DNA from 3 places in the Providencia alcalifaciens genome. Region 2 is predicted to be linked to each of the others. Evidence: predicted binding sites of a transcription regulator. Region 2 holds the regulator's gene; each other region holds the start of a gene.
The links. The regulator Fur, encoded in region 2, represses iron uptake genes when iron is present. The targets are predictions, from matches to a motif close to ATAATAATGAGAACNACTATCAA.

Region 1 (10,764 bases), 530 kb from region 2:
TTGGCATTTTTCACTTTTCCCGTCACTGGGGAAAGTGTTCCGGGGATCCCTAACCCCACACTCCCAACTTGCCCCGTTGCCGCTTCGGCCTCATCGACTAAATGCTTGATTGCATCGAGAGTGCCTTGGTAATCACCTCGTGGCGTTGGTATACGCTGACGAAATAAAATATTACCGCCATCATCCAGCGCGACCACTTCAATTTTTGTACCGCCTAAATCAATCCCTATCCTCATAATGGCACTCGCTTATTATCGATTTTTCATTTAATTGCCTGCTTACATTATTAGGCGACCTTTATAGAAAGTAAAACACCGCAAAATGGCGGGCATTTTTTTTCGCTTAATAACGGACAATTCGCTATCATGTCCGCCTTGCTAAACATGTTTTTAATGACAAAGGTAGGTTTTTCATGTGGTTCAAGAATATATTGGTCTATCGCCTGAATCGGGATTTGGCACTCTCCGCGGATGATCTGGAAAGACAACTTGCGCCGCTAGCTTATACCCCTTGTGGAAGCCAAGACATGATGAAAACAGGCTGGGTTCCGCCAATGCGTGGCGCAGATGCACTCACCCATGCTGCAAATAACCAAATTCTTATTTGTGCCAAGAAAGAAGATAAGATGCTGCCATCCCCCGTGATTAAGCAAGCATTGCAAGAGAAAATTGAAAAATTAGAAGCTGACCAAGGTCGCCAACTGAAAAAAACTGAAAAAGCCTCGTTAAAAGACGAAGTGGTTCATGACTTACTTCCGCGCGCATTCAGTAAATTCAGCAAAACCTACATTTGGATTGATACCGTTAATCAGCTAATTATTGTCGATGCCGCTAGTGCTAAGCGTGCCGAAGATAATTTAGCGCTATTACGCAAAAGCTTAGGCTCGCTTCCTGTTGTTCCCCTGACCTTTAAAGACCCGATTGAATTAACGCTAACTGAATGGGTGCGTTCTGGCGCATTACCTCAAGGTTTTGCCGCTATGGATGAAGCGGAGCTAAAAGCAATTTTAGAAGAAGGCGGGATCATCCGTTGTAAGAAACAAGACTTAATTTCTGATGAAATTGCCACCCATATTGAAGCAGGCAAATTAGTCACTAAATTATCGTTAGATTGGGAAGAGCGCGTTCAGTTTATGCTGTCAGATGACGGCTCCCTGAAGAAATTGAAATTCAGTGAAAAACTAAAAGAGCAAAATGACGACATTCCTAAAGAAGATTTTGCTCAGAAATTTGATGCTGATTATATTCTGATGACAGGCGAACTCAGCGCCTTAATCGCTCGCTTAATTGATGTTCTTGGCGGTGAAGCCGAACATTAATATTATTTAGCTTTTTATCCTGACTTCACGATGGCAACGGGCATTTACGCAAGTTGCCATTTTCTTTTTAGACCCCGCTTGCATAGCCACAATTAAGTCATTGACTGCCTCCCCGATCTCTGGTTGATTAAATTACATCCATGTAACAAATCAGTAGCAATTTTGATTATTCAATAATAACAACTCAAGCAGCTTCCTCGTGAAGCTTTGGTCAATATTCGAGCGAAGGAATGGTTATGATAGAGTTCATCGAGCCAGAAGTGGATGAAAATTCCGTTGTCTCCTTGCAGAAGGTAACAGCTGAAAACTTTTCGGAAATCTGTTTGCTGAGCCATACACTCAGTGAAGCACAACGTAGCATGGTGGCAGATAATGCCTATTCCATGGTTGAGGCGCAATTCTCTGACTGTGCTTGGTACCGAGGCATTTATGCGGATGATGTCCCGGTCGGATTCATTATGCTGCATTCTGGATTAGATGATGATGAGCTTGAATACGATGGCATTATGCTATGGCGATTTATGATAGCCGAGCCTTATCAAAAATTAGGATTTGGTCGTGAAGCATTAATTCAAGTGATCCGTTACTTGAAAAAGAAAGGTTACCCACGGCTGTATAATAGTTGCGGTGAAGGTGAAGAAAGCCCATTTGAGTTTTACCAGAAACTCGGCTTTATTCCGACAGGTGGCTATATCGATGATGAGTGTGAGCTTGTGCTGGATATTGAGAACTGGCAGGATGAGTAACCGAACTATCACCTATAACAATCAGTTGTAATTTCACGACTGATAGGTAGCTTTAATATTTTAGGGTATCACTGAAATACGCTAAATAGTTTGTGCTGTCGCAAGGCGGCAAATGCGTTAGACCCTAGGAGCATACATAAATATGTGACTAGGGCTAACGCATGAAGCCAACACCGCGACAGTGCAAAATATGACTAATACCAATACGCTAAATAGTTTGTGCTGCCGCAAGGCGGCAAATGCGTTAGACCCTAGGAGCATACACAAGTATGTGACTAGGGCAAACGCATGAAGCCAACACCGCGACAGTGCAAAATATGACTAATACCAATACGCTAAATAGTTTGTGCTGCCGCAAGGCGGCAAATGCGTTAGACCCTAGGAGCATACACAAATATGTGACTAGGGCAAACGCATGAAGCCAACACCGCGACAGTGCAAAATATGACTAATACCAATACGCTAAATAGTTTGTGCTGCCGCAAGGCGGCAAATGCGTTAGACCCTAGGAGCATACACAAGTATGTGACTAGGGCAAACGCATGAAGCCAACACCGCGACAGTGCAAAATATGACTAATACCAATACGCTAAATAGTTTGTGCTGCCGCAAGGCGGCAAATGCGTTAGACCCTAGGAGCATACACAAGTATGTGACTAGGGCAAACGCATGAAGCCAACACCGCGACAGTGCAAAATATGACGCGTATTTGCTATTTTTGGATAAGATAACGAATAGTCGGACCATCCTGTTGAATATCTAACACTTTATAACCATAATTTTTTGCATCTAAAGGGATATTATTGATAGATTGTGGGCAATCACTCACCACTTCTAATATCTCTCCGGGTTTTAACGACGGCATCGCTTCTAGCGTCGCAACCGCAGGATACGGGCAAGGTTCACCCACCATATCTAATCGATAATCCGGTACTATTTCTTTATGGCTCATGCGGCCTCCATGGAAGTATTTGCCAGTTTTTGGGCACGTTTACGGAAGAAATACTTTTCCCATACCAGCATCAAAATAAATGCAATGGCTAATAAAGCGTATGTGACGAGCAAGCCACCTTGTGGACCAAATGTCTCGAGCAAGTTCACTTTGTCAAAGTCTGTCGCTAACCATGGGCCTAAATCATCCCAGTAATACGCTAAGATAGTCGCTCCAATAATATTACCGAAACCAACCCACCAGTAATGAACTTGACCTTCAACGGCACGGTACATCCAGCCGGTTTCACAACCACCCGCCAAGACAATACCAAATCCGAACAGTAACCCACCAATCACAGCATTTGGACCTGCCCACATAATCTTAGGTGCCGCGCCCAATTGCACATAACTGAAAATACCAATAGCACTAACTGCCATACCAATGATAATCGCTTTCGCCATATGAGTACGACCAGTGATCCATAAATCACGAAATGCTGAGGTAAAACAAATTTGGGCGCGTTCAATCAGTAAACCAAAACCAATCCCACATAGGATAGCAAAGCCCATGACTGGCGCATCCAGCAATGTATAAAAACCCCATGCAAGTGCGACAGCAAAGATAGCCATGCCTAACTTAAAGCGTTTTTTAGCTGTATTCAGGTTTTGAGTTAATGGCGATGCAGTTGAGACCTTTTTCAATTTTACCGCGATACGAAACATCGGCAGTAGTGTGAATTTGGCACCAAAGTAGGAACCGACAGCAGTTGCTACAGCAAAGAACCAAGCGTGTAACGAGAATTGAGGGATACCCGTAAAGAATGCCGCTAAGTTACATCCCATGGCTAGACGAGCGCCGAATCCAGCAATAATTCCGCCAAGGATGGCTTGAAAAATTCGAACCCTATGCTGCGGCATGCGAATTTTCACATTATTTGCCCAAAGTGCTGCGGCAAAACAGCCAGCAAACATACCGATAATCATCACACCATCAATTCTATCTAATGGCGATCCTTGAAAACCGATAACTTTGAAATAGCCCCACTCTTCTGGATGCGCACCAAATAGCTGCATGATATGCCCGCCCCAGCGGGTAAATTCACCGGTTACAGCCCAAAAAGTGCCCGTTAAACCAAAATAATAAGTCGATAAGATACCTGCCGCAATCACCGCAGGTAACGGTTTCCAAAAACCGATGAGATAGTGAGATTTAAACTCAGACCAAGTCATTTTTACTTCCAGAATGATTCAAGCCAGTACCTGGCAAAGAATTTCGCTGTTGTATGATGTGTTGCTACATGATGTATAGCTAAATGCCCCACAGCGAAGAGGTGCACATCATACTCTGATACTTTTTATCATTAAATAATAAATTATTAATATTCTCAGAAAGATTGATTTAGCCACATGCTTCATCACCCAGCATGTTACCTATTCTTTACATAAATTCTGATGGTTCTGTTGATGCTTAAAAGATAAATAGCTATACAAAAAAACGCCATCGTAATGATGGCGTATGGAAATATAGTCTTATCTTATTTATAGAGGAGTATAATATGAAATATTTTTATTACATCATTTTGCTGTGTGTCGTCTAAAGTCAGCCCATTTGACTTCAGTAATAACATCCGAACTTACATCTAACAACTAAACATCGTACACTCGAGTATGATTGATTATATTTATTTTTAATATAAAGCCTAATCAAACATCAATTAGTACTTTATTTATTCCCTAGCATTAGTAAATTGAAAAATAAAAAACTCGAGATGAAAAGTTATTAAAAAGTATTTCTAAATGTTATTGGCTGCATTATAGCGCTCGTGAAATGTTGCGCAAGTGTTTTTTTATTTTATTTAAGGATTGTTATCATGAAACGGAAAACATAATAGATAACAATAAATTAGACTTAAAACCACCAACAAAGCATCAACTTGGCATTTATAACACTAATTACATATTTATATTTCATTATTCAGGTACATTTAAAATAATTTTATTAATAACACTTATATTAATAAAATCATTCAGCTTATTTACTCACTTTTTTTATCATTTCAATTAGAATTAAATGTATTAATAATTTTTATTGTTCTCTCTTTTTGTTTGAGTATCATCTAACAGGTTAAACCTGCTGTTATTTTGAACGATGATTTCGCATTTATTGATGATTATTCTAATAATCAGCAAGTTCCATGGTAACCCACACCAAATCCCCCAAAATAGATACTCCTAATTGGAGTATTCAATGAAATTACTCTGTATATGAATAATCCCTCACAATATGGATGGTTTATTTTCAATTAACCTTATCAAGTCTTTTTTTGAAAGTGATTTTATGTAAGCAAAATTTAAAATCACCCTAACCTAAATAAAATCAGAAGAAATTCCGAATAAAATTAAACCTTTTATTTGTGCAGCTATAAAGAGAAAGCACTTTTTTATCAGAAATGTTGCAAAAATATGCAAAAGATACGATGAATGAAAATTGATAAGCATAAAAAAATGCGTTTTATCTCAAAGCATCAACGTAAAAATATCACCCGCGATACAGAGATAAAACGCATTATTACGTGAAACAACTTAGCTAGTTAGCGTTAGCCGCTGTTGCTTCCATTCCAACTAAACCAATTTTAAGATATCCCGATTGACGCAACGCATTCATTACATCCATCATCGTTTCATAATCCACACTTTTATCCGCTTGGAAGAAAATTGTGGTTTCTTTATTGGTGTTTGTCGCTTGATCAAGAGTTGAACCTAATTGTTCTTTACTGACCGCTTGTTCGCCGATAAACAGCTGATTATCTGATTTCACAGTTAAGAATACTGGCTTTTCTGGTCGAGGCTGAGGCTTCGCAGTGGAAGCAGGTAAGTCGACTTTAATATCAACGGTAGCCAGTGGCGCTGCAACCATAAAGATAATCAGCAGAACCAACATAACATCGATAAACGGTGTTACGTTGATCTCATGCATTTCACCGCTATCGTCTTGTTCGTCACCTAAGCGCATTGCCATAATAATTACCTTGCTTTGCTGTTTGCCAGATCGAGGTCGCGCCCCAGTAACAACGCTGCTTGTGCAGCAACATCACCCACTTGACCACGATAGTTGTTGATCATACGGGCAAAAATATTGTAGATAACCACTGCAGGAATAGCGGCGATAAGACCAATTGCCGTCGCCAGCAACGCTTCAGCGATCCCTGGAGCAACAACGGCTAAGTTTGTGGTTTGTGAGTGAGCAATACCAATGAAGCTGTTCATGATCCCCCACACGGTACCGAATAGACCGACAAATGGAGAAATCGCACCAATAGTTGCTAAATAACCATTTCCACGTCCCATATAACGACTGATTGCTGCAACTGCTCTTTCTAAACGGAAACCGGTACGGTCTTTAATACCAGCAAGATCTTGGCTGTTTGCCGAAAGTGCTCTTTCGGTTGTCGCTTCAGCTAATAACATGCGCGTAATACTGCCCGCTTTAAAGCCTTCCGCGATAGATACCGCTTCATCAAGAGATTTTACTTCTGCAATTGCTTTTGCTTCATCTTTTAAACGACGACGTGCAATTAAAATCTCACTACCTTTGGATAAGAATAGCGCCCATGTAATCACAGATGCGAGTAACAGACCAATCATCACTATTTTTACAACAACATCTGCGTTTTGGTACATACCCCAAACCGATAAATCCTGATCAAAACCGCCACCATGACTGTCAGCCGCAATCTCAATATTTTCAGTCACTACCGTGTTTGTCACGACAGATTCCGATGTAGTTGCTGGAGTTGTAGTTGCTGGAGTTGTAGTTGCTGGAATTGTCGTTGCTTGAGTAGCAGTCACTTCCGTTGTGGAAGGTGTATTTGCAGGGGCTGCCGTTGAACCTTGATTAGCTACTGGTGTAGTAGTAGGAGTGACAGCGGGTGTTGTTTCTGCGGATGCCGTGCCCATTAAGCCGATCGCCAATAGAATAGAAGCTGTTAATTTACGCATCAGTTGGCCTTTACTCTCTTATTTGTGTTGTATAAAAAAATTTATATCGATGATTGTGCCATTCATCGACTAACCATTAAAAGCGAAATTTGATTCACGTATTCATCTCTTTTCGTCAAGATGTCAGATAATATCAAACACACCACGAATTGATAGTAATTATCATTAGTATTCGCAATTTTTTCAATCTATCTGCATTATGATTGATAGCAAAAACCGCCTCATCATAATTTTTCTTTTTATAGTGAAGAAAATTCAGCTAGCGACTTTTGTTCTTGCCTTGGACAACCAAAATCATTTAACGTCAGGTGATAACTTAGCCAATTATTTGATTTTCTATCGGTAAATAAGGGATAGCCCAATGGCAAACATTAGACCCGAAACCCAGTTAGTACATCTTGGTAGAAACCCTAAATTCACTCAAAAAGGGGTAAACCCTGTCATTCAACGCACCTCTTCCGTGATTTTTGATTCGGTAGAAGATAAAAAGCACGCAGTGCGTAATCGTGCGAATGGCGTATTAATGTATGGTCGCCGAGGTACACAGACCCATTTTGCTTTCCAAGAAGCGATGACTGAGTTGGAATGTGGTGCTGGCTGTGTTCTTTATCCTTCAGGTGCAGCAGCAATCACCAATGCCATTATGTCGTTTATCAGCGCGGGGGATCATATTCTGGTCACCGGGTCTGCCTATGATCCGACACAAAACTTCTGCGACAAAATCCTCACTAAGTTGAATGTTGAAACTAGTTATTTCTCCCCATTAATTGGCGCAAAAATTACCAATTTAATTCGCCCAAATACCAAAATTGTCTTTTTAGAGTCTCCGGGTTCTATCACCATGGAAGTCCATGACCTGCCCGCTATCGTAAAAGCCATTCGTCAAAAATCCCCTGAAATCATTATCATGATCGATAATACATGGGCTGCGGGCGTATTACTCAAACCTCTTCTATTTGATGTGGATGTCTCCATTCAATCCGCGACAAAGTACATTAATGGTCATTCGGATGGCATGTTAGGGGTCGCTGTTGCCAACCAACGCTGCATCGAAACTTTGCGAGAAAATTCATATTTATTGGGGCAAACTGCCGATCCTGATACTGTTTACATGGCAGGTAGAGGACTTCACACCCTACCAACCCGTCTCAAGCAGCATGAAGTGAACAGTTTAACCGTCGCAAACTGGTTAGCAGAGCACCCTGCGGTTGCGCGTGTTTTTCACCCTGCACTCCCAAGCCACCCTGGGCATGAATTCTTTAAACGGGACTTTAGCGGCTGTAACGGTTTGTTTTCATTTCAATTAAATTCGCGGTTATCCCCTAAACAGTTTAGTGATTTTCTCGACCACTTTAGCCATTTTAAAATGGGGTATTCATGGGGCGGGTTTGAATCACTGATTCTTGGTTATCAAACCGAAGATTTACTCAGTATGCGCCAATACGATTATCAGCCTGAAAACGGGTCATTTTTCCGTCTACATGTCGGCTTAGAGCATCCGCAAGATCTCATTGATGATTTACAACGCGCTTTCTCACGTATTTAAACATCAATATTTCTTCCTTACTATTAGGCAGTTAATCGCTGCCTTTTAGATAATTACCCAAACAAATCAAACTAGGCTGAAATTTTTCCTGTAATATAGAGCCCAATGATTCGCTTTATGCAGACACAGGAACGATTATGGAAGTCATACGCGAAATCGTACTGGCACTTTGGCACCACGATTTTATGAAGCTCTCCAACCCAGAAGTTCTCTGGGTGATTTACACCGTACTCTTTGTGGTAATTGTATTAGAAAATGGCGTTCTCCCCGCTGCATTTTTACCGGGTGATACCCTTTTACTGCTTTCTGGCGCGTTAATTGCCAAAGGCGTTCTGCACTTTGTCCCCACAATATTACTGTTGGCGACCGCCGCAAGTTTAGGCTGCTGGCTTGGATTTATTCAAGGGCGCTGGTTAAGCGAAACTAAGATAGTTAAACGCTGGCTTTCTCAACTCCCTGAGGAATATCATAAAAAAGCCAATGATATGTTTAACCGACAAGGTTTGTATGCATTATTGATCGGGCGCTTTCTGGCATTCGTGAGAACATTACTTCCATTGTTAGCGGGATTATCCGATTTAAGCCATCGCCGTTTCCAGTTATTCAACTGGCTTAGCGGGTTATTGTGGGTCGGTATTATTGTGACTTTGGGCTATGCCGTTAACCAAATCCCTTTCGTTAAAGAGCATGAGCAAGTCGTAATCACCGCACTGATGATCATCCCTGTTGTGCTGTTGGTCAGTGGTTTGATTGGTTCCATTATTGTCTACTGGAAACACCGTAAAGCCCTGAAAGGTAGTAAAGAAAGCTAAATTGCACGCCTAAATCATCTCACGCGACCAACACAAGTTTCAGTGCTTGGTCGCCGCTACAAAACCCACATCTACCTCTCAATATGCGCCCCTTTCATCCCCATAAATAATAAAAAAGCGCTTAATTACCTTGGAGTCACTATGCAAAACACAGCAATACCTACAGATGAACACACACTTAACGTTCACCTTGTAAATTCATTTACTCGAAATAACACAGGCGGAAACCCTGCCGGAGTCGTACTCAATCCCCCGAAACTCAGTGATGCACAAAAAATTGCGATTGCTCGCCAAGTGGGATTTTCCGAAACGGCATTTGTCTATACCGGAGAAAGCGCGGGTGAAGAAACAGATTTTAAAGTGGATTTTTTCACTCCTGAAAGTGAAGTCGACTTTTGTGGGCACGCGACATTGGCTGCCTTTTTTACCTTATTTTCACTGAATCAATTGGGCGCTGGCACTTACTCCCAAAAAACCAAAGCAGGTATTTTAAATGTTACGGTCAGTGCTGATGGGGTCATTATGCAACAAACTCTTCCCGTTACCCGCCAAGGGCCTGATGTAAATGTCGTCGCCGCAGCATTAGGTATCCCAACCGAGGCAATCACGGAAACAGGCTTACCCATTGAAATTATCTCCACTGGATTACCTGATATTTTAGTCCCCGTGCAACCCAATCAATTAGATAATTTAAAACCTAATTATGATGCTATCGCGCAACTGAGCCGTGAGTTTGATTCGATTGGTTTTCATGTTTTTGAGTTAAGCCAGTCATCTTCTTTTACTGCTCATTGCCGAAATTTTGCTCCGCTCTACGGAATTAATGAAGAGTCTGCAACTGGTAGCTCAAGCGGTGCTCTTGGTTGTTATCTAGTGAAGCATATCTTCCCCACAGAAACCCATTTTCTGTTAGAGCAAGGGCGAGCAATGGAATGCTCCTCGCAAATTCAAGTGGAAATCTCTCATCAAGATCAAGCTGTCAGTCGAGTTTGTGTGGGTGGACAAGCCGCAACAATCGGTATCCAAACCGTCCATTTTTAGTCTACTAACTCGACTAAAACAAAAAAGTCGCGGCATATTCTGTCGCGACTTTGATATCAGGAATGGATTGCTAACTTACGCTGTTATTGCTTCGCCAATAAGAAACTAATGGCAGAAAACAGATACTGCCCAATTTCTGGCGTCATCCAAGTTCCTTGAGAAATCACCGGATCTTCGCGGTAAATCGTGCAGATTTTTTCCTGCAATAGCGGATCGCCCCCAGTAAATTGGTTAAACATGGTTAACCACATCCCCGCCAACTTCTGCACATTAGGCGAATCTGGCGCATCCCCCGCTTTCAATGCATTATAAATTCCTGAAATAAATTCAGGCCACACTTTGCCTGATTCAAAGTAATGCTGGCTAACA
Region 2 (10,764 bases):
TTCAACCCAAGCCAGTGCTTGTTCAAGATCCCCACCCGCTAAGGCTAACATTGATTTCAATTCGCCAATACGCAGGTTGCTCCAGCCATTATCTTTACCAACAGCCAGACCTAACAGTTCGCGAACACGAGTAAAGTCATCTAATCCATCGTCATCTAACTGTTCAATGAGAGCAAGATAATCTTCTTTTTCCCACTGGCTATCAGGGAGGGACATAATGGTGTCGCGTAGGTAAGCGCCCATCGCATTATTGGCAATGTGCAAATCTTCCACAGGATAGATATCTGACATACCTGGCACTAAAATACGACAGGCATATACGCCTAAATGGCTGTAATCTGCGATATAGACTTCTGCGTCAAGTTTGTTGAAGATAGCCATTAACGTTGCAAACTCTTCAGTCGTGGTGCCTTTAAAGCTCCAATCTGCAAATGGATAATCTGCATCGTCTTTAAACATATCCCAGCTAATTAAACCGCTCGAATCGATAAAGTGGGTTTCTAAGTTTGTGTGCTCACCGACTTCTTCATCGTCAAAGGTTGGGGCGTTAAATACGTCCAAATCTTTCAGTCCACGACCTTGCAGTAATTCAGTGACTGTACGCTCTAAGGCAACACCAAAATCAGGGTGCGCACCGAAAGAGGCAAAACAAGTCCCGTTCTGTGGGTTAAACAGCACAACACAGATGACTGGGAATTGGCCACCCAAAGAGGCGTCGTAACAGAAGATAGGGAAGCCTTCGTTTTCCAGCGTTTCAATAGCAGCAACGACACCAGGGTAGCGAGCCATCACTTCTGTAGGAATCGTTGGCAGACTGATACTTTCGGCAATGATTTTATTTTTTACAAAGCGCTCGAACACTTCGGATAATCCTTGTACACGAGCTTCGTTTGCTGTGTTTCCTGCAGACATCCCATTAGACACATACAAGTTACCGACGATATTCATTGGAATATAGACGGTGCTGTTATCAGATTGACGTGTAAATGGCAGGGCGCAAATACCGCGTTCTTCATTACCTGATTGCAGGTCAATCAGTTGGCTTCCCGCGAGTGCATTGTCGGGATCATAAAAAGCAATCAAGCGCTCATCCAGCAAACCGGTTGGCAGGCTATCATCTTCAGTTAACGGGAACCATTTTTCATTAGGATAATGAACGAAATCCCCCTCAGCAATGGATTTACCTAAATAGAAATCCGCGAAGAAATAGTTGGTGGATAAACGCTCAAAATATTCACCGAGCGCTGAGGCTAAAGCCGCTTTTTTACTTGCGCCTTTACCGTTGGTAAAGCACAGCGGGCACTCTTTGTCACGAATATGAACGGACCAAACATTTGGAACTGGATTCAGCCAAGAGGCTTCTTCGATATCGAACCCTAAATTTTTCAGTTTGGTTTGGAATGCATCAATGGAGTCTTCGAGTGCGGCATCTTTGCCGGGAATAAATGTTTGGCTCATTGTCAGTCACTTGTAAATGGCTTGTTTCAGATAGCCGCTATGATACGGACTTTTTGCCTAGTGCTCACGCTTTTTATGCTGAGCTCACGCTTTTTATTCAAGACAGAAAAACAGTGAAAAATTAAAATTTACTAAAATGGCAAAGTCGATCACAAAACTCTCAGATTAAATCCACATAATAACGTGAGTTTATTTTTAATATCATGCTCGTTAATTTTAGTTAAAGGAAAATAGGATGAAAAACCGAAATAAAGCGCTTTTAGCCACACTGGTTTCACTGTTTGCTGCATCCGCATTAGCACAACCGAATATTACGGTGTTGGCAACAGGCGGTACCATTGCGGGAGGTGGAGAATCAGCAACCGGTTCAAGCTACCAAGCTGGGAAAGTCGGAATTGACTCTTTACTTAATGCGGTACCAGAGACTAAAAAAATTGCTAACCTGAGTGGTGAGCAGCTGGTGAATATCGGTTCTCAAGATATGAATGACCAAGTTTGGTTAACTCTTGCTAAAAAAATCAATCAAGATTGTAATAAAACCGATGGCTTTGTTATCACTCATGGTACTGACACCATGGAGGAAACCGCCTTTTTCCTTGATTTAACCACTGCCTGTAAAAAGCCGATTGTGATGGTGGGGGCGATGCGTCCTTCCACTGCATTGGGCGCAGACGGTTCATTGAACTTATACAATGCCGTCGTATTAGCATCTGATAAATCAGCTGGAGAGCGCGGTGTGCTGATGGCGATGAATGACAAAGTGATCCAAGGTCGCAATGTGATGAAAATGAGCACAACAGAAGTTCAAGCCTTTGATGCCGTGAATGCGGGTGCAGAAGGCTATATTCATGATGGTAAAGTCACCTATTATCAAGCACCTCAGCCTCGTGGTGATAAACCTGTTTTTGATGTCAGCAAATTAGATAAATTACCGGAAGTGGGCATTGTGTATAACTATGCGAATGCATCTTCAGCACCAGTAAAAGCACTACGCGAAGAAGGCGTTAAAGGTATTGTAAGTGCTGGTGTTGGTAACGGGAATATGTATAAAACTATTTTTGATGCATTAGCCAATGCAGCGAAAGAGGATGTTGTCGTGGTGCGTTCTAGTCGTGTACCGACAGGCTATACAACGCGAAATGCGGAAGTGAATGATAATGAATATGGGTTTGTGGCATCTGAAAGATTGAACCCACAAAAATCTCGTGTATTACTGCAATTAGCATTAACACAAACGAAGGACCCGAAAAAAATCCAAGAGATGTTTGAGCAATACTAAGGCTTAATGGAAGGCGACAGCAATGTCGCCTTTATGATCTATTTTTATTACGTATAAAATATGCACTTTTAGTGATAAGCGAATTTATATAATCAAAATAACTCGACAATAAATGCCTATAAATAGGGTAATAAAGTTATTATCGAGCAATTCTATATCATCTGTTTAACAAATTTAATTACAAGGCACCGACTTCAGGTGTGTGTGGGTCTGAATTTTCTTGTTTGGTTTTTTCTTTAAATACCGTTACGTTTCCCGTCGATTTCGTAGCAGATTTAACCTCAGCATGGCCAGAAAATATTCCGCCTTTTTTAATGGATAGACTGGAATAGCGGATGGTGCCATAAATCTCACCATTGATATCAATGCTAATAGTTTCGGTGATACATTCACCTTCCACTTTACCGTTTACCCATAGCTCATTACTGGTAATATTGCCGGTAACATTACCATTTTGCATGATTTTGACGGTATTATTTTTGCCGGTAATGTTGCCAATCACAGTACCATAAATATGTACTTGTTCATTGGAGGTAATATTGCCTTCAAACACGACATCTTTGGCAATAATGGTATTGGTTTTTTCTTCGCTAGCCACTGCTGTAGATGTTTGCATTTTTTCCTCAGCAATTTTTTGAGTGATTTCTTCTTTATTGATAGTGGGAGTGGGCTCTGGTTTGTTTTGTTTTTTATTGAACATGCGACTAACCTTTTTGTAATTGAAGTATAGAACCAAACAAATGATTGAAGATATAAAGGCAACGGATGCCACGACGGTATATCTAAAAAACCACGCTATCAAAGTAAGAAACCAGAAGAAAAAACTTATATTCAAAAACAGATATGTTTTTTTCATCCTTTAATCTCTTACGCATAAATTTGATCATAAGTATAAATTAAAATAACGCATAGCAAATTAAAGAATAGAGGATAGTTTTAGTTTTATCTGAAGAAATAAAGCTATGTATTTTTTAAAAATAGTCGCTAATTTTCAGCTAAAGAGTAAAAATGGGGAAATGTTAAGAATATATAAATAAAAATACCCACTAATAAACATTAAGTGGGTATCATCAACACGAAATCACTGATTAATTAAGTTGCCTCATTTTTAGTGAGGCGACTTATGAATGCAATTATTTTGCTTCGTGGATGTTTTCATTTTCACGACAGTCACCTTCAGCACAGTGACCATATAGATATAAACTGTGGTTAGACAGCTTAATGCCGTGGCGTTTAGCGATATCATGCTGACGTTCTTCGATTGATTCGTCTGTAAATTCGATGACTTTGCCACAATCTAAACAGATTAAGTGGTCATGGTGATGCTGTTGAGTCAGTTCAAATACGGATTTTCCACCTTCGAAATTGTGACGAGTCACAATACCAGCATCATCAAATTGGTTTAATACGCGGTAGACAGTGGCTAACCCGATTTCTTCACCAATATCAATCAGCTTTTTGTAGAGATCTTCCGCACTGACGTGATGGCACTCAGGCTCCTGAAGTACTTCCAAAATCTTCAATCTTGGAAGAGTGACTTTGAGTCCTGCATTTTTCAATGCTTTATTATTGTCTGTCATGCGGGCTTGTCCTGTATTTTAAATCATAAATTTAACAATAATGAGACGTTTTTAACAAAAATCCAGTTGTCTTCTAAACTGATTTACAATTATAGGCATGGAAAATAAAAATAGAAACCATGCATTGTCTCATTATTTTGATTCGTTCTTAAAAGCGAGTCCATTAGATGGAAGGAATAACCCATCATATCGAATGGTCCCCGCTTTTAATTGACAATCTATGTCATTATTAGCCAAGGATTTCAGCCAGAGACATCTCTTCAGAGATTTGTTTAACCCAAGCGTCAACACGCTCTTCGGTCAGTTCTGGTTGACGATCTTCATCGATAGCAAGGCCGATAAAGTGATTATCGTCCGCCATACCTTTAGAAACTTCAAAGTGGTAGCCTTCAGTTGGCCAATGACCTACGATCACTGCACCACGAGGCTCAATGATGTCGCGGATAGTTCCCATCGCATCACAGAAATACTCTGCGTAGTCTTCTTGGTCTCCACAACCAAACAGTGCGACAAGTTTACCGTCAAAATCAATTTCTTCTAATGTTGGGAAAAAATCATCCCAATCACACTGAGCTTCACCGTAGTACCACGTAGGGATACCAAGAAGTAGGATGTCAAACGCTTCGATATCTTCTTTGCTGCATTTAGCAATATCGTGAACTTCTGCAACATCTTTGCCTAATCTTTCTTGGATCATTTTGGCAATATTTTCTGTGTTACCTGTGTCACTTCCGAAGAAAATGCCTATAACTGCCATAAAGTGATTAACCTCTTGTTTTTCTAGTAGAGAGTATAAATTACCAATTCTGCTAGAACTAAAAATAGAACGAAAATAGGTAAAATTTTGCGCCTTATTTTGGCGAAAAAAACAGTGTTAGTCTGTCAAATTTGTGTGATTTACCAGATACAGCTAGCGATCAATTACTTCACTAACCTGCTCAAGTTGAGCCATCAAAATTTCTTCAATTAGCTCACTTCGGCTTATGTTTTTCTCTTCAGCTAATTGGTTTAAGACCGCGACAGCGTCTTCATTTAATTTCAGCTCAACTCGACGTAGCCCTTTGACTTTGTCTCGTTTTAGCTGATTTCGCTTATTGATTCGTAATTGTTCATCCCGCGACAACGGGCTAGTTTTTGGTCGCCCAGGCCTGCGTTCTTCTGCGAACAAATCCAGTGTGGTGCGGTCAGTTTGTTCTTTTGCCATATCTACTATTGCTAACGGAAGGGGTGTGCCAGTAATTCAGCGGGCAATGATACCCTAGCTGAACCCCTAGTACCATAGGTGCATACCCCGCTAATTCATCTAATAGATTAAAAAAAAAGCACTTTTAAGAAAAAAGCATCACTCAAAGAGTAAGCGATGCTTTTTTATTCAGGTTAACGGGTCTGTTGCTGCCATAAATTGGCATAAAGACCTTTCAGTTTTAGAAGGTTCTGATGAGTTTCCGCTTCGGCGACTTCACCATTTCGTATTACGTAAATTTTATCGGCGCTCATAATGGTATTGAGGCGATGGGCAATGCTAATCACTGTTCTACCTTGTGTGATTAACGGCATATTTTTCATGATGGCGGATTCTGATTCGTAATCCAGTGCAGAGGTGGCCTCATCGAGAATTAAAATATCAGGTTCAGTAATCAAGGCTCGAGCAAGGGCAATACGCTGGCGTTGACCGCCAGAGAGATTTAATCCTTTTTCAGATAAATGATAATTAAAGTTTTCAGGCAGAGACATAATAAATTCATAGGCTCCCGCCAGTTTTGCAGCATGGATTAATTGTTGTTCGCTCGCTTGTGGGTAACTTAATCGGATATTTTCTGCAATTGTTCCGACAAAGAGTGTGCTTTCTTGAAGGACGACACTCATTCGGCGGCGTAACGCGACAGTATCTGTCACCGCTAAATCCATACCATCGACAATAACTTGCCCATGTTGAGGGATATATAGTCGTTGTAACAATTTAGTGAGGGTACTTTTCCCTGAACCAGATGGCCCTGTGATACCAATAAACTCTCCGGCTTTGATGGATAAAGTTAGGTTACTTAGCACCTCAGGGGTTTCAGGTTGATAACGAAAGCGGATATTTTGAAACTCAATTTCCCCTTGAATGGTGCTTGAGCTGGCAATGCCTTGGCGTTCATTTTCAATGGGTTTATCAAGAATGTCGCCAACGCGACGCAAAGAAATAATGGTATGTTGGAAGTCTTGCCAAATTTGAGCAAATCGTAGAACAGGTTGAGTAACATGGGCGCTTAGCATATTGAAAGCGACAAGTTCCCCTGGCGTGATATTTCCTTCCAAAACTTCATTAACACCAAGCCAAAGTAGAACAGCGGTAGTGACTTTACTGACTAACGTCATTAACTGTGTTGCCACCACACTACGCATGGAAACTTTGAAGCCTTGACTCAATTGTTGGCTGAGTAATTTTTGCCAACGTTGGAAAAAATATTTCTCTGTGGCGGTGGTTTTTACGGTTTCGATACCAGTTATTGATTCAGTTAAAAATGTGAGTCCGTTTTCATCGGCTTGGTAGGATTTTTCCGTCTGCTGGCGAATGATTGGACCTAAAATCATCCATAGAATAAAAAGATCCCCAATGAGCCTACCAGTGTCCAAGTCATTACCTTGCTGTAAGAAAATAATATTGCGATGAATAAGATCACAAAGATAAAATCAATAAACAGCATCAGTGTTGAGCCAGTCAAAAACTGGCGGATATGAGCTAATTCACGGACACGCGCAATGATTTTCCCTGTGGGTCTTAATTTAAAGTAATTAAGCGGCAGCGCCATTAAATGGCGATAAATTTTTCCCGAAAGTTCAGCGCTAATTTGTGTGCTGGTATGACTGAAAATTTTATCACGAATAAAACTGTAAACAGGTTCTGCAATAGCAATGGCTAATATTCCTAAGGCAATAACATGTAAATTAGGCAAGCTGCGCCCGACAAGCACTTTATCAATTAAGTTTTGAAATAGTAGAGGGCTTACGAGTGCAAAAAATTGCACAATTGCGGCAAGAATAAAGACATTTTTGAGTTTAAAACGTTGACGAATAATGGATGGAATAAACCAACTGATGCCAAATGCTCTTTTTTGTTCTTTCTCCAACTGCTCTTTAATTAAAATGACGGAGTAATTGTAATCGGAGGATTCATTCCATGGTTCCTCATCGTCCCCTTTTGGTGAGATCGCAGTTAGTGGTGAATTTTGGGTGATAACATGCCAGCGTTGATTAATTAACACCAAAGCAGGTAATGGGATATCCTGCATCTGTTGCCGAGTGAGAGAGATGAGCTCTGTTTCATAACCAATAATCTGTGCACATTGTCTGATTTCAACATCTGTGGGGGAATCATTCTGCATACCAATGGCATGCATTAATTGCCCTTGAGTGACATTTTTTTGAAAATGATGAGCAATCCATATTAAGGCTTCCAAGCCATTATTATTTTGCTGTTCCATCGATTACTTCTCTCTCATGGCTGTGGCGGTATATTCGTTAATTGGGCTTAATAGATAATCAATTAATCGTCGTTTATCTGTTTTTATTTCAGCAACAATCGATAAGCCTGGCGTCAGTTCAACTTGCTCGCCTTCCACTAATAGCTGTTTGTTGCTTAAACCAATTTGCGCTAAATAGACGAGACCTAGATTGTCATCTTGAGTGCTATCGCGGGAAATAGACAATACTTCACCTTCAATAGTCCCGTAGCGGGTATAAGGGAAGGCGTCAATTTTGACATCCGCTTTTAAACCTTCTTGGATAAAGCCGATATCTTTATTGAGTATTTTGACTTCAGCTAATTGCACATGATTATTAGGTACAATAACCATCAATTGCTGTGCTGGTTGTAATACAGCCCCAAGGGTATAAACTGCAATTTGTTGCACGGTTCCATCTACTGGCGCGCGAATAATTTCAAGCTGATTTCTTTCTTGGTTTTTAATCAATTCCTGTTCAAGAGAAACAAATTTGAATTTAGCTTGCTGATATTTCTCATGCCATTCTTGGTGTTTTTGCGCATTAATCCTATCTTGCTTTTCGAGCAAAGCATGATGTTGGCTATTTAATATAGAGAGTTCGGATTGTTTGGTGGTTTTTTCTTTTCTTGCGAGTAGTAATTCACGCTCCTGTTCTAAAAATTCTTTTTGACTGATTAACTGTTTTTGACTCAGGGTGGTATGTGCATCGAGCCGTTTTTTAATGTTATTCATCAAGATATTGATGTCTTTTAACTCTCGTTCTCTCGCTTGAAAGTTAACGCGATTAATCTGAATTTCATTGGTTATTTCGTTGAGTAAGGTTTCATACTCTTTTTTAATAGTTTGATAGCTGAGTTGTGCTTGAGTTTGCTCCGTAGCTGATAGTTGGCTGTAATAAGCAGAAATTTCAATGGATTGCTGGTTGAGTAGGGCATGGTGAATCATTTCTTCACTGGCGTGAAAGTTTTTTTGGTAGTGTTGGCTAAGGATATCCTGGTCTACGCCTAATACTTTAACACTGAGCAATGGATCCCCTTGCTTTACCTGTTGCCCATCTTCAACGTGAATTTGCTGTAAACGACTTAATTCAAAAGCTTGAATGGTTTGGGTGCGCCCTGAAACGATAAGTTTTCCTTGGGTGGTGGCTTGAACATCTAATTTGCCAAAATAAGACCAAGCAATAGCGATAAAAATACCAATACTAATACTGATGGCTATGGTAAATGCCAAATAAGAAGGCGGCGTTTTTAAAATAGCCAAATGGGCAGGTAGAAAACTGTTATAGCGAGAGAGCGCTGATTTTTTTTTCATGGTTAACATCCGTGTCATTATTTAAGAGACTGCTGAAGCGTCCATAAATGTGTATAAAATTGATTGTTCTCGATTAATTGTTGATGGCTACCTTGCTCAACAATTTGCCCTTGCTGCATCACGATAATTCTCTGGTGGTTACGGATCGTTGAAAGGCGGTGGGCAATCGTAATTACGGTGCGTCCTTTGGCTATTTCTTGCATATTTTCTTGAATGATTGCTTGGGATTCATCATCTAAGGCGCTGGTGGCCTCATCGAAAATAATGATCTTCGGATCAGACAAAAGTGTTCTGGCAATGGCGATGCGTTGGCGTTGTCCTCCTGAAAGAGAGGAGCCGCCTTCGGCTAAAATTGTGTCATAGCCCATCGGCAATTTAAGTATGAAATCGTGGGCTCCCGCCATTTTTGCAGCATTCACAACCTCATCCATCGAGGCATTAGGGTGAGTTTGAGCAATATTGTCGAAAACAGATTGATGAAATAAGAAATTTTCTTGCAAAACAATACCAATCTGCTGCCTTAGAGAAGCAAGGCTAAGTGCTGTAATCGGTGATCCATCAAGATAGATTCCTCCTTGTTCTGGGGTGTATAAACGCAAAATTAACCGAGCTAGAGTGCTTTTTCCTGAACCCGATGTGCCTACAATCCCAATGGTTTCCCCAGCTTTTATTGAAAGATTAAAGTTATTGAGGACGGTCGGCATATTAGGTTGATAACGGAAGCTAATGTTATGTAATTGAATATTGCCACTAAGCCGAGCATCGTTTCCTTTCTTGCTCTGTTCTTGTGGAAGATTAATGATTTGTGACATCTTTTCTACCGCCACTTTGGTTCGAATATAATCTCCCCATAATTTGACCAGTTTTACGAGAGGCTGATTTGCATGATTGACCATCATATGAAAGGCAATAAATTGCCCAATAGTCAATTGCAGAGCCAGAACTTCAGATGCGCCAACCCATAGAATGATGGCGCTCGTCACCTTTTCAATGACCATGACAATATGTTCAGAGCGTGAGCTGATTTGCCCAGATACAAAATTGGTTTGGCTCATATCTGCCGTTTGCTTATCCCAACGACGGGTAAAGCTCGGTTCAATGGATAAGCTCTTGGCGGTTTCAATCCCATTAACGCTTTCCGTCAAGAATGAGGTATTCACCGCAATATTGGCAAACTGTTGTTGAGCGGCGGCTTCAATTTTCGGCGTGAGCCACCAAGCAACCAATAAATAACAGGGAATAGAACAGAGAAAAAGTAAGGTAAGGGTGGTGGAAAGTAAGTTCATCACATAGATGAAGACGAATAAGAACAGAACATCGACACACAGAGTGAAAAAGCTACTGGTCAAGAATTCTCGGATAGTTTCCAATTCTTTAACTCGAGTCACAATGGCACCAATTTGTCGATTTTTAAAAAATGAAATAGGCAGGTGCAATAAGTGATTAACTAACTTTAATCCTAACGTCATATCAATTCGATTGACGGTATGATTATAAATATATTCTCGTAGTCCTTTTAATATGACTTCAACAATCGCCGCGACGATTAAACCGAAAATTAAAACATCCAAGGTCGATAAACTATTATGAATAAGCACCTTATCCATAATAACCTGCATCACAATGGGGGAGGCTAGTGCTAATATTT
Region 3 (10,764 bases), 1.1 Mb from region 2:
AACCGAAATTGAAACTCGCTTAGGGATCAAAGCATTAGATATTTACGGCTTGTCAGAAGTGATGGGACCCGGCGTTGCCATGGAGTGTGCAGACTCCGACGAAAGCGGCCCAACTATCTGGGAAGACCATTTTTACCCTGAAATTATCTGCCCAAATAGCCTAAAAACCCTCGGTCATGGGGAGCATGGTGAGTTAGTGTTCACTACCCTTACAAAAGAAGCCATGCCAGTGATCCGCTATCGAACCCGTGACCTTACTCACCTAAAATCCGGTGGAAACCGCCAGATGCGCAGTATCGGCAAAATCACAGGGCGCTCCGATGACATGATGATTATCCGTGGCGTGAACGTTTTTCCGTCTCAAATTGAAGAGCAAATCATGCAATTCAAAGAGTTATCGCCACATTACCAACTGGAAATCGGGCGCAAAGGCAACATGGATAACCTCTCTGTTCGTGTTGAACTCAAACACCCTGAACAACTGACTTTTGATGAACGCTGTAATATCTGCCACAACCTCAAACACCGTATTAAATCCATGGTGGGAATAAGCACCCGAGTGAGCATCGTCAATTGTGGGGATATCCCCCGCTCACAAGGTAAAGCCCAACGCGTGATTGATACACGAATTGCCATTTAATCTCCGAGAGTGAGGTGTATTTATGATGAATACACCTCTCAGTAGGTTTCCTCACAATGCTCACACTCTTTGGTATGAAAACAAGACAATCGTCTAGTTTTTGTCTAAGATTTGCCAAGCACCTGATACATAAATTTTAGGGATAAAAGCATAATGGAAACCAAACTCAGCCAATTTATACACTACGCCATCGAGAGCCAACCTATCAGCGGAACGTCGCTTATCAGCTCCCTATATGGAGATGCCCTGCACCACCGCGGAGGCGAGGTTTGGCTAGGCAGCCTCACCAAATTGCTTGAGCCAATGGGTTTTTCCGACCGCTTTGTGCGCACCTCCGTGTTTCGTCTGCAAAAAGAAAACTGGCTGGATGTCGAAAAAATGGGCCGCCGCAGCTATTACCGCATTTCAGAACGTGGGCAAAACCGCTTTCGCCGAGCGGAAAGCAAAATTTACCTCAGTGAACAACCTGAATGGGATGGAACATGGGATTTACTGCTGCTGGAAAGCGCGGATAAAGACGAAAAAATTCGCCTTAAAAAAGAGTTTGGTTGGCTCGGGTTTGGGCAATTTAATAGCGGCTTGATGGCAGCGCCAAGCCGGACACAAAGCGATATTCCCGCCTTACTGGGAGAATTAAACGCCGCTGACCAAGTGATTTACTTCCGTGCCAACTATCCCTTTAATCGCTCTGAGAAAAAATTAAAAGAATTGGTGTTCGATGCTTGGTCACTTCCTGAAATTTCAGAGTATTATCATCAATTTATCAATTTATTCCGCCCTGTAGCGTTATTGCTAAAAGAGCATGGTGAACAGACCGTTTCCCCTGAATTATGCTTCCAGCTGCGCCTATTACTGATCCATTTTTATCGCCGCGTTATCTTAAAAGACCCTTTACTCCCCGATGAACTACTGCCTGCACAGTGGGAAGGGCATATTGCGCGCCATTTATGCACCAATATTTACCAGCGTATCGACCAAGGTGCCACCCAGTATGTCACCGACTTATGCGAAACCACCGTTGGGGAACTTCCACAACCCTCCAGTGCCTATTATCGACGTTTTGGCGGCATTCTTCGGGAACTAGCAGCCGCATAATCATTTTGCTAAAGGAACCTTTATGCCATTTTATCAAATTGACGGTATTACCCCTGTCGTCAGCCCTGAAAGTTTTGTTCACCCTACCGCCGTGATCATTGGCGATGTGGTGATTGGTAAGCGCGTTTATATTGGACCTAATGCCAGTTTACGTGGGGATTTTGGGCGACTCATTATTAAAGATGGGGCGAATGTGCAGGATAACTGCGTGATGCACGGTTTTCCGCAATTCGATACCATTATTGAGGAAGATGGACATATCGGTCACGGCGCTATTTTGCATGGCTGCCATATTAAACGTAATGCACTGATAGGCATGAACAGCGTGGTGATGGATGGCGCGGTAGTGGGCGAAAACTCGATTGTCGGCGCTTGTGCATTTATCAAAGCGGATGCACAATTTCCCGATAACAGTTTGATTATCGGAACACCTGCCAAAGTACTGCGTAGCCTATCAGAGCAAGAGATTGAATGGAAAAGCAAGGGCACACTGGATTATCAAACCTTAGTGACCCGCTGCCTCAATACATTCCAAGAAGTGACACCGCTGGCGGAGGAAGAGCCTAACCGCCCGAAACTGGCTTTTGACGATATTATTCCCAAGTCTAGGCTGTAAAAAGCCATTCTGTAAAAACCATTGCGTAAAAATTAAGCCGTAAAAAAGCGCGTGCCAATGACTCACGCGCCCTTATCACCGTCTATGGCTCGCCGTATTTATGATTTATTGGCCTTACTGCCAAACGGCGGCTTCGCAAACCACACCGTCACAATCAACGCAATAAACACCCAGCCACATAACCAGAAAATCTCATTCGCCGCGATAATCAGCCCTTGGCTGGTGATCTGCTGAGCAATAAAGCCGGAGGTTTGCTCCGTGGTCATGCCATGCGCCGCCATCCCTTGGTACATATCGAGGGATTCTGGATTGTAATCCGTAATAAACTCCGTCAATTGGCTATGATGCACAGCCTCCCGATCGCTCCACAGCGTGGTGGTAATCGATGTCCCAATTGAGCCCGCCAACGTACGGAAAAAGTTCGCCAAACTGGAAGCCGAGGCTAATTTTTCAGGAGGCAGCCCCGACAGCGTTAAGGTGGTCAACGGCATAAAGAAACAGGCTACCGCCATCCCCTGCACTAACTGCGGCCAGACAACTGCATCGAACCCCATGGATGGCTCAAAAGTATAGGCGCGCCAGAAGAAGCAAATGGCATAAAACACGAAGCTAAAGGTGACTATCCAGCGAATGTCTAAAAAGTCAGAGAGCTTCGCGACAGGTGCTGAGAACAATACTGGTAAAAGGCCTATTGGCGCGAGTGCTAACCCTGCCCATGTTGCGGTATAGCCGTATACTTCTTGCAGTAGCTGCGGCAAGAGAACGATCGCCCCAAAATACGCCATATACGCCAAACTCACGGAAATCGTCCCGATAGTAAAATTCCGTGACTTAAACAGCGACAATTCCACTATCGGGTTTTTGGAGGTCAGCTCCCAGATAACCATAAAGACCAGCGCAATCGCAGAAATCACGGCAAGGATCACAATCTCATTGGACGCTAACCAACCGAGCTCTTTCCCTTTATCCAACAATACCTGCAAACAGCCCACACCGACAGATAGCAACGCTAAACCGATCACATTGAATGGTACTTTAACCACTGTCGATTCCATTCCCTTGAGGATGATCGAACCAACAATGATCACGAAGATCCCCAGCGGGATATTCATAAAGAAGATCCAGCTCCAATGGAAGTTATCGCTGATATAGCCGCCGAAAATAGGGCCAAAAACAGGAGCTAAAATAATGGTCATTGACCAAAATGCCAACGCCATATTCTGCATTTTCGGTGGATAACAGCGCATGATGAGACTTTGTGACAGCGGGATAACAGGTCCAGCAACCGCTCCTTGCAACACACGGAACAAAATCAACATGCCAAGACTGTCGGAAAAACCACACAGTAATGAAAAAAGCGTGAACAGTGCCGTCGCCCACAAGAAGACTTTTATTTCGCCAAAACGTTTTGCCAGATAGCCTGAAATTGCGATGGAGATAGCGTTCGACACCCCGAAAGAGGTAATTACCCACGTCCCTTGGGAAACCGAAACACCCAAGTTTCCGGCAATCGTTGGGATAGCCACGTTGGCAATCGTGGAGTCCAACACCTGCATAAATGTCGCCAGAGACAGGGCGATGGTCGCCCAGACGAGTTTTGACCCTTTTAGCGGTTGAATATCAGCCATGGGACTAATCCGCGTTATCGCTGATAATGGTGTCGATCACCAGATCCACATCGTTTAACTTCAGCACCAAAACATCACTTTCAAACGCGGGAATTGTGCGTTGAACTTCCGACAACACAGGGCCATTTTGGTCTTTAATATCGATAGTCACATTCATGGATAAACCGATACGCAGCGGGTATTTCGCGACTTGCTCTGGGTCTAACTCCACGCGAACTGGCAGGCGCTGCACCACTTTGATCCAGTTCCCCGTAGCATTTTGAGCAGGCAGCAATGAGAACGCACTTCCCGTCCCCATATCCAGCCCCACCACGGTGCCTTTGTAACTCACATTGCTACCATAAAAATCACTGTTAATCGTGACCGGCTGACCGATACGCACATTTTCAAGTTGCGTCTCTTTAAAGTTAGCATCGACCCACACTGGCTGAACCGGCACAATCGCCATTAACGAACTTTGCGAACTCACTTGAGAACCCACTTGCACATTACGGCGAGAGACATACCCCGTCATCGGGCTTTTGATTTCTGTCCGCTGTAGATTGATCCACGCACTGCGCACGCTATCCGCCGCTTGTTGTACCGCTGGCTGGTTTTTCAACGCCGTATTACGCAATAACGCACGGTTGGCATTATATTGTTGAATCGAAATATCCAGCGCTGCTTGCGCCAATTGCACCGCTTCTTGAGAGTGCTGTAAATCCTCTTTTGAAATCGTCCCACTGCGACCTAATGCTGCACGGCGTTGATAATCTTTTTGCGCTTGCGCAAGCGAAACTCGATTTTGTTGGATTTGAGCTTGGTACTGATCCCCATTGATATACAACTCTTTGGTTTTGCGCACTGTAGACGCTAAATCATGCTTTGCCTGTTCATAAGCCAGTTGCGCATTGGTTTTATCCAACACCACCAGCACATCACCGGCTTTAACCAAGTCAGTATTTTCAAAATTCACTTGGGTGACATTTCCGGTGGTTTGCGCAACGATAGGAATCTGCAAGCCCGACACATAGGCATCATCGGTATATTCTTGAAAACGCAGAACCAAAAACCAATACACGCCATAGGCGACAAATAACAAAACAATAATAACCGTGGCGATGATCATCCACAGTGTTCTTTTATTTTCTTGTTTCGTTTTTTGATGTTCTTCAGTTGAATTTATCGGTTGTTCCATAATAACTCTCAAGGGAAATAGACTTTATTTTAGCAATAAACCTATCTTTACGAACTCACCGTGATAATGCAATAGCCAACTGTTTTATATTAACTAAATATCCATTTTAATTTTTATTTTCTGTTTTAAATCAATATTCAATCTTGTTTTTAAATTAGAATAATCAAATGCAATCAAAAAAAGATGGGATTATTTAAAAGATAATAAAAAACATTCTAAATAAGATAGTTTCGAATAGTTAAATAACAATTGGCATTTATTTCTTTCATTTCAAAATAGTCACTCTCTCGTTTTTCAGCCTATTACCTACCTTTTGTACGGTTTTTTACTCACTCTCGTTCCCTCGCACAAAATGTTAACCGTGATCAAACTTTGCTCAAAAAATAACTCGCTAATTATTTATTTTCTATCTGTATCGGTGTTAGTATTCGCAAACATTATGATTATCATTATCATTTAGTTTTGCTAGGGAAAAACATGAAAACGCACTATCACTACTCTTTAATCGCTGCGGGAGTTTGCGCAGCGTTGGCTTCATTTAGCGCCACAGCAGAAGAAAATTCAGACAAAATGATTGTTACGGCATCGGGTTATTCCCAGCAATTACGCGATGCCCCTGCCAGTGTTACCGTCATCACCGCCGAGCAGCTACAAAATAAACCTGTTCGTGACTTAGCCGATGCGGTCAAAGATGTTGAAGGTGTCAGCGTCGTCGGCAGCGCCAATAAACAAGATATTAATATTCGCGGGCTATCTGGCGAATACACCCTAATTCTGGTGGATGGTCGCCGCCAAAATAGCCGTGAATCTCGCCCAAATGGTAGCGGTGGCTTTGAAGCGGGCTTTATGCCGCCGGTTGAAGCTATCGAGCGCATCGAAGTGATCCGTGGCCCAATGTCCTCCCTGTATGGCTCTGATGCCATGGGCGGAGTGATTAACATCATCACCAAAAAAGTCACCAATGAATGGCACGGCAGCGTGACCACCGGCGCTATCATTCAAGAAAATAGCGAAAGCGGCGATTCCATGGACGGTAACTTCTACCTGTCTGGCCCGCTTATCAAAGATAAATTAGGTCTGCAACTGTATGGCGGCGGGGATTACCGTAAAGAAGATGAAATTACAGATGGTCATTACAAAAAAGATAATAAAAGCTTAACCGCTAAATTAACTTTTACGCCGATGGAAAACCAAACTTTCTTACTTGAAGCAGGTAGAACAACACAAAAGAGAGAAGAAAATCCAGGTAAATCTCTCGCTGAATATGAAATGCGTGGGTCATCTAAACAATTCAATAAAAAAACGGAAATTTATAATAACCGAAACCATGCTGCACTGACTTATAAAGGTGAGTGGGACTTATTCCATACTGAATTAAGTGTGTATCAAGAAAGTACGAAAAGAAAAACTAAAACAGAAATCAAGAACCCAACAACAAAGCTTAATGAATATCATTACGAAGCTCGTACTCCAGAAATTACAAACACTGTCGTTGATGGAAAGGTCGTTGCGTTTCTACCGGATAATATCCTTACTGTTGGTGGACAATTCCAGCACTCAAAATTAAAGGATAGTTCTCTTGTCGCAAAAGATACGATGGTGAAAACACAGATGAGCGTTGATCAATCTGCGCTCTTTATTGAAGATGAATTTACAGCAACAGAGAATTTGATTCTGACTGGTGGGCTACGACTGGATCACCATGAAACTTATGGTAACCACTGGAACCCACGCGGCTACGCGATTTACCATCTAACCGATGAAATCACTATTAAAGGCGGGGTATCACAAGCATTTCGCGCACCAACATTGCGTGAAGTTAGTAAAGGCTATGGTACATCGACTGAAGGAGGAAACGGTATTATCTATGGTAACCCTGACCTCAAACCAGAGAAAAGCCTCAGTGAAGAAATTGGGATAGCTTATGACCATGAATCTGGATTCAACGCTAGCCTAACACTTTTCAATACCGACTTTAAAAACAAACTTACTAGCTATTCACTTAATAAGTCTGACCCTGCTCATTCTAATCTCACGCTTTATACTTATGACAACGTCGGTGAAGCCAATATTAAAGGGGTAGAAGTGGCAACAGGTATCCCTATCGCTCAAGACTGGAAACTCAGCTTAAATTACACCTATACCGATTCAGAACGTAAAAGTAATGACGAAAAATTAGGTAACGGAACTTCCCTCAAAGGCTATCCACTGGATAAAACGCCGAAGCACTTAGCGAATGCGAAGTTAGATTGGCAATATAGCCCAGACCTCAACTTATACACCCGAGCGCATTATGAAGGCGAGCAAGTGTGGGCTGCCCAACGTAATGGTTCAAAATATCCTCGTTACCGTAGCGCCTATACCACCATGGACGTAGGAGCAACCTATCAACTATTCAAAAACACCAAATTAAACCTTGCGGTATTGAATATTGGTAATGAGAAAGCATCTAGCATTGAAAAAAAATACGGTAACTGGGATGTTGAAGACGGTCGCCGTTACTGGGCGAATGTCAACGTGACATTCTAATCCCCGATTGCGGGTATGATGCTTATCGCTGATTACCCGCTAATTCTTTTTAGTTCGATGGCAATCCCAATGATAAAAAAACTGTTTATGGCGAGCCTATTGATGTGTATCGCAAATAATACTTGGGCGCGCCCCAACCCGAATATTCCCGAATTCGATGCCCGTGTGGCGGACGTATACACGGTGCAGCACCATGATATGCGCAATGGCCAGCGCGAGCTACGCATCTACAGCGCCGTTCCTCAGCATATTTCAGGAAAGCGCCCCGTGCTGTTTATGTTAGATGGGAATGGCCTGTACCCGCTCGCGGTCAATCAGGCTGCTCAGCAATTTTCCCCCGATAAATTACCAATCATTATTGGTATCGGCTATCCCAGCCCTGAGGCATTTCCCAAGAAAGAACGCACATACGACTACACACCGAAAGTTGCTGGCGACGCATTCCAACACGGTGGCGGTGCACAATCTCTGTACCAGTTTCTCACCTTCACCATTCGCCCATGGGCTGAGCAGCAATTCCCGATAGATACCCAACGCGAAACGCTATTTGGGCACTCTTTTGGCGGCTTATTTACCCTGATGGCGTACCAAGACCACCCTGCGGATTTCCAGCATTTTGTCGCGGCAAGCCCGTCATTATGGTGGGGAGAAGGGAAAATGGTGAATTTAGATAAGTTAACGCGCCCGTCGAAAGCCTCACCACTAGATATCACCCTCGGTGAGTTAGAAGAGACGCCAGATTTAAGCCGTTTAACCGATGAGCAGAAGCAGAATTATCAAACGCGAAAAAGTTGGATTTCCCCCCGTGAAGTGTGTGAAGCCATAAACAGCCCTCAACGGGTTTGTGATTTCACCTTATTTGCGGGCAAAACTCACGGTAGCGTCATTCCTGATGCCATCAAAAAAGCGTTGGAAATCGCAACATTCGAGCCATAAAAAACTCGGTTTCCTGCCAACAAGCACGAAACCGAGCTGTTATCGATGAAAACTGGCCAGATAACTTAACTGTCTGTGGTGGTGCTAACGAGGTAATCCACAATATCCTGTAAGCATCGCCACTTCATCCACACTTCATCCCGCAATGGCTGTTCAGTATATTCCTCAATCGCCGCAATCAACTCCAACAGCTCTAAAGAATCGATATGCACATCGGCAATCAGCTCCGCATCCATCGCGTAAGTTTTGTTAATTCCAGAATACTCACGAATCTGCTGAAGATGGCGTTCTAGCCATTGCTGCGCAATATCTTGTTGTGTGGTCATCTCATCACCTTATGAGAAACGTTTGGTATTATCGTTATACCGCTCGACTTCCGCTTGGTTTGATCTTAAAGCACCACGCTCCGTACCTGTAAAAAGTTCATCGGCTTTTGCGATAGAATCTGCAAACATTTGCTCTGCAGGTACCGTTTGTGGTGCCGTACGCAACCCTTGATAAATTTCTTTATCTGCTTGGCTGCGGTTTAACCCGCCAACTGTCGTAACGACGGGTTTTGCTGCATTTTCTGATCCATTGCTCGATTTCCAGCCTGATTTAGTTCGAATATAACGATTCTGAACACCTGAATTTTTCGGTAATAGCCATTGAATATCTGCAACATATTTTTGAGATTGCTCAACTCGCTCGGTGGCTTCTAGCTCAATGACTGGCTTAGTTTCTTGTTCAATTACAGGCTTCGCTTTTTCCTTAACCGTTTTCTCACTCACTGGCGGCTTACTTTCTAAAAATGGCTTTTCGGCAACTTGCGGTTGATATTGGTTAACATTTGGGATTTCAAGTGTGGTTTTCACACGCCCCGATGTTTGAACGACAGGTGAGGCTAATTCCATATTCAAAACAGATTTAAATGACGTCGGTAATAATGGTTTTTCATTTCCTTCATCATTGGACTGAACAGAATTGATGCTCGTCGTTTCATGAGGAGAGGTATAATAATTATTTGTAATATAAGTATTATACATATTTTCATTATGGCTAGTGCTGCGAGGCAATAACGGTGTTGACGGTGTTAAAGGTATTGATGGAGAGGTGCCGAAATGCGGTCTTCCAGCGTCAATTTCATCACCTACCGTACGATTCACCCTTAAAGGTAATTCTTCGGTAGGAGATTGAGTCTGAGCCGGAGGCTGACCTAAATCCATAATCACTTTTAAAGGGCGAATGGTTTCAATCTTTTCTTCCAATGCCAAAAATAGATTATGAATTTGGCAGGCTTTATCCACAAATGCGTGGCTTTTATGTTGCTGATATTCATTTATCGCCCCCGCCGCTCGTTGTTCACAACCATGATTCAGAGAACTCACTAAGAAATCATTGATTGGGCGGCTATCAATTTCGTCTTGATTGAAATAAGTGCCGAGAGTTTCTTTGATTGCAGGGTCAACATACTGTTGTTGATAACGCTGGGCTAATATTTGCAGTTTATCTTGGCCTAATGTAGAGATTGCCGATTCGATTTTCTTATCGAATATTTTCTCTTCATTCCCCAGTACATGCTTTGCCTGTGAGTTTTTTTCACCCATCACATGCAGTTTTTTAATTAGATTTACAGCGCTCTCTATAAGACCTTTTTCAGTTTTTAATTCTTCCGGTTTTAATAACGTTAATAAAATTAAATTATTCTCTGGGCGGTAATTAATTTCTTGCTGTGCTAAGTTCCCACTTGCGCCCGCACATAATACAGAGAGCACCATTCCCTGAGTGATTTCAGGATGAGTTTGGTTCAATAACTGATGAATATTGGCAGATTGTGCAATATGATTGCGTTGATGCAATTCATTACGATCACCTGAAATCGAAACTTGATCATTTGTTATAGAATGCCCAGGAAAACGGCTTTGCTCCCCTACCGAATTAACCGTTGAAATTTGTGAACTGATAGGGTTATTACCCGACAGCGATGTAACATTTAATGATATATCTGACGAACGTCTAATCTCGGAATTAGCGCTTCCAATAATAGGCATAAAAACTCCTCATAATTGCTTATGATTAAAATTAAATAAGATAAATAAATTACATATTGATCAGGCTATTATTATTTTGATTGAGATCTTTTATTAACTGAATGAGTAACTGA

Region 1: exbB (tonB-system energizer ExbB) is a predicted target of Fur. The motif match lies at 7,146-7,168, and genes of this name have one in related genera.
Region 3: LDO73_RS00945 (TonB-dependent receptor domain-containing protein) is a predicted target of Fur. The motif match lies at 5,590-5,612, and genes of this name have one in related genera.

What each region holds. Positions count from the first base shown of each region.
Region 1 covers NZ_OU659204.1:758,890-769,653, reverse strand. The annotation lists gene mak (fructokinase) at 1-236, opposite strand, end outside; gene rdgC (recombination-associated protein RdgC) at 413-1,318, shown strand; gene LDO73_RS03340 (GNAT family N-acetyltransferase) at 1,555-2,064, shown strand; gene yedF (sulfurtransferase-like selenium metabolism protein YedF) at 2,777-3,016, opposite strand; gene yedE (selenium metabolism membrane protein YedE/FdhT) at 3,013-4,227, opposite strand; gene exbD (TonB system transport protein ExbD) at 5,585-6,016, opposite strand; gene exbB (tonB-system energizer ExbB) at 6,022-6,996, opposite strand; gene metC (cystathionine beta-lyase) at 7,358-8,542, shown strand; gene LDO73_RS03310 (DedA family protein) at 8,680-9,354, shown strand; gene LDO73_RS03305 (PhzF family phenazine biosynthesis protein) at 9,496-10,395, shown strand; gene LDO73_RS03300 (MerR family transcriptional regulator) at 10,479-10,764, opposite strand, start outside.
Region 2 covers NZ_OU659204.1:1,290,401-1,301,164, forward strand. The annotation lists gene ycaO (30S ribosomal protein S12 methylthiotransferase accessory factor YcaO) at 1-1,458, opposite strand, end outside; gene ansB (L-asparaginase 2) at 1,694-2,737, shown strand; gene LDO73_RS05745 (bactofilin family protein) at 2,916-3,437, opposite strand; gene fur (ferric iron uptake transcriptional regulator) at 3,871-4,317, opposite strand; gene fldA (flavodoxin FldA) at 4,547-5,074, opposite strand; gene ybfE (LexA regulated protein) at 5,228-5,521, opposite strand; partial or broken gene LDO73_RS05765 (type I secretion system permease/ATPase) at 5,695-7,784, opposite strand; gene LDO73_RS05770 (HlyD family type I secretion periplasmic adaptor subunit) at 7,788-9,116, opposite strand; gene LDO73_RS05775 (peptidase domain-containing ABC transporter) at 9,134-10,764, opposite strand, start outside.
Region 3 covers NZ_OU659204.1:215,848-226,611, reverse strand. The annotation lists gene paaK (phenylacetate--CoA ligase PaaK) at 1-640, shown strand, start outside; gene paaX (phenylacetic acid degradation operon negative regulatory protein PaaX) at 794-1,735, shown strand; gene paaY (phenylacetic acid degradation protein PaaY) at 1,758-2,351, shown strand; gene LDO73_RS00955 (DHA2 family efflux MFS transporter permease subunit) at 2,450-3,979, opposite strand; gene emrA (multidrug efflux MFS transporter periplasmic adaptor subunit EmrA) at 3,984-5,156, opposite strand; gene LDO73_RS00945 (TonB-dependent receptor domain-containing protein) at 5,634-7,685, shown strand; gene LDO73_RS00940 (alpha/beta hydrolase) at 7,755-8,621, shown strand; gene LDO73_RS00935 (acyl carrier protein) at 8,687-8,947, opposite strand; gene LDO73_RS00930 (hypothetical protein) at 8,957-10,651, opposite strand; gene LDO73_RS00925 (hypothetical protein) at 10,701-10,764, opposite strand, start outside.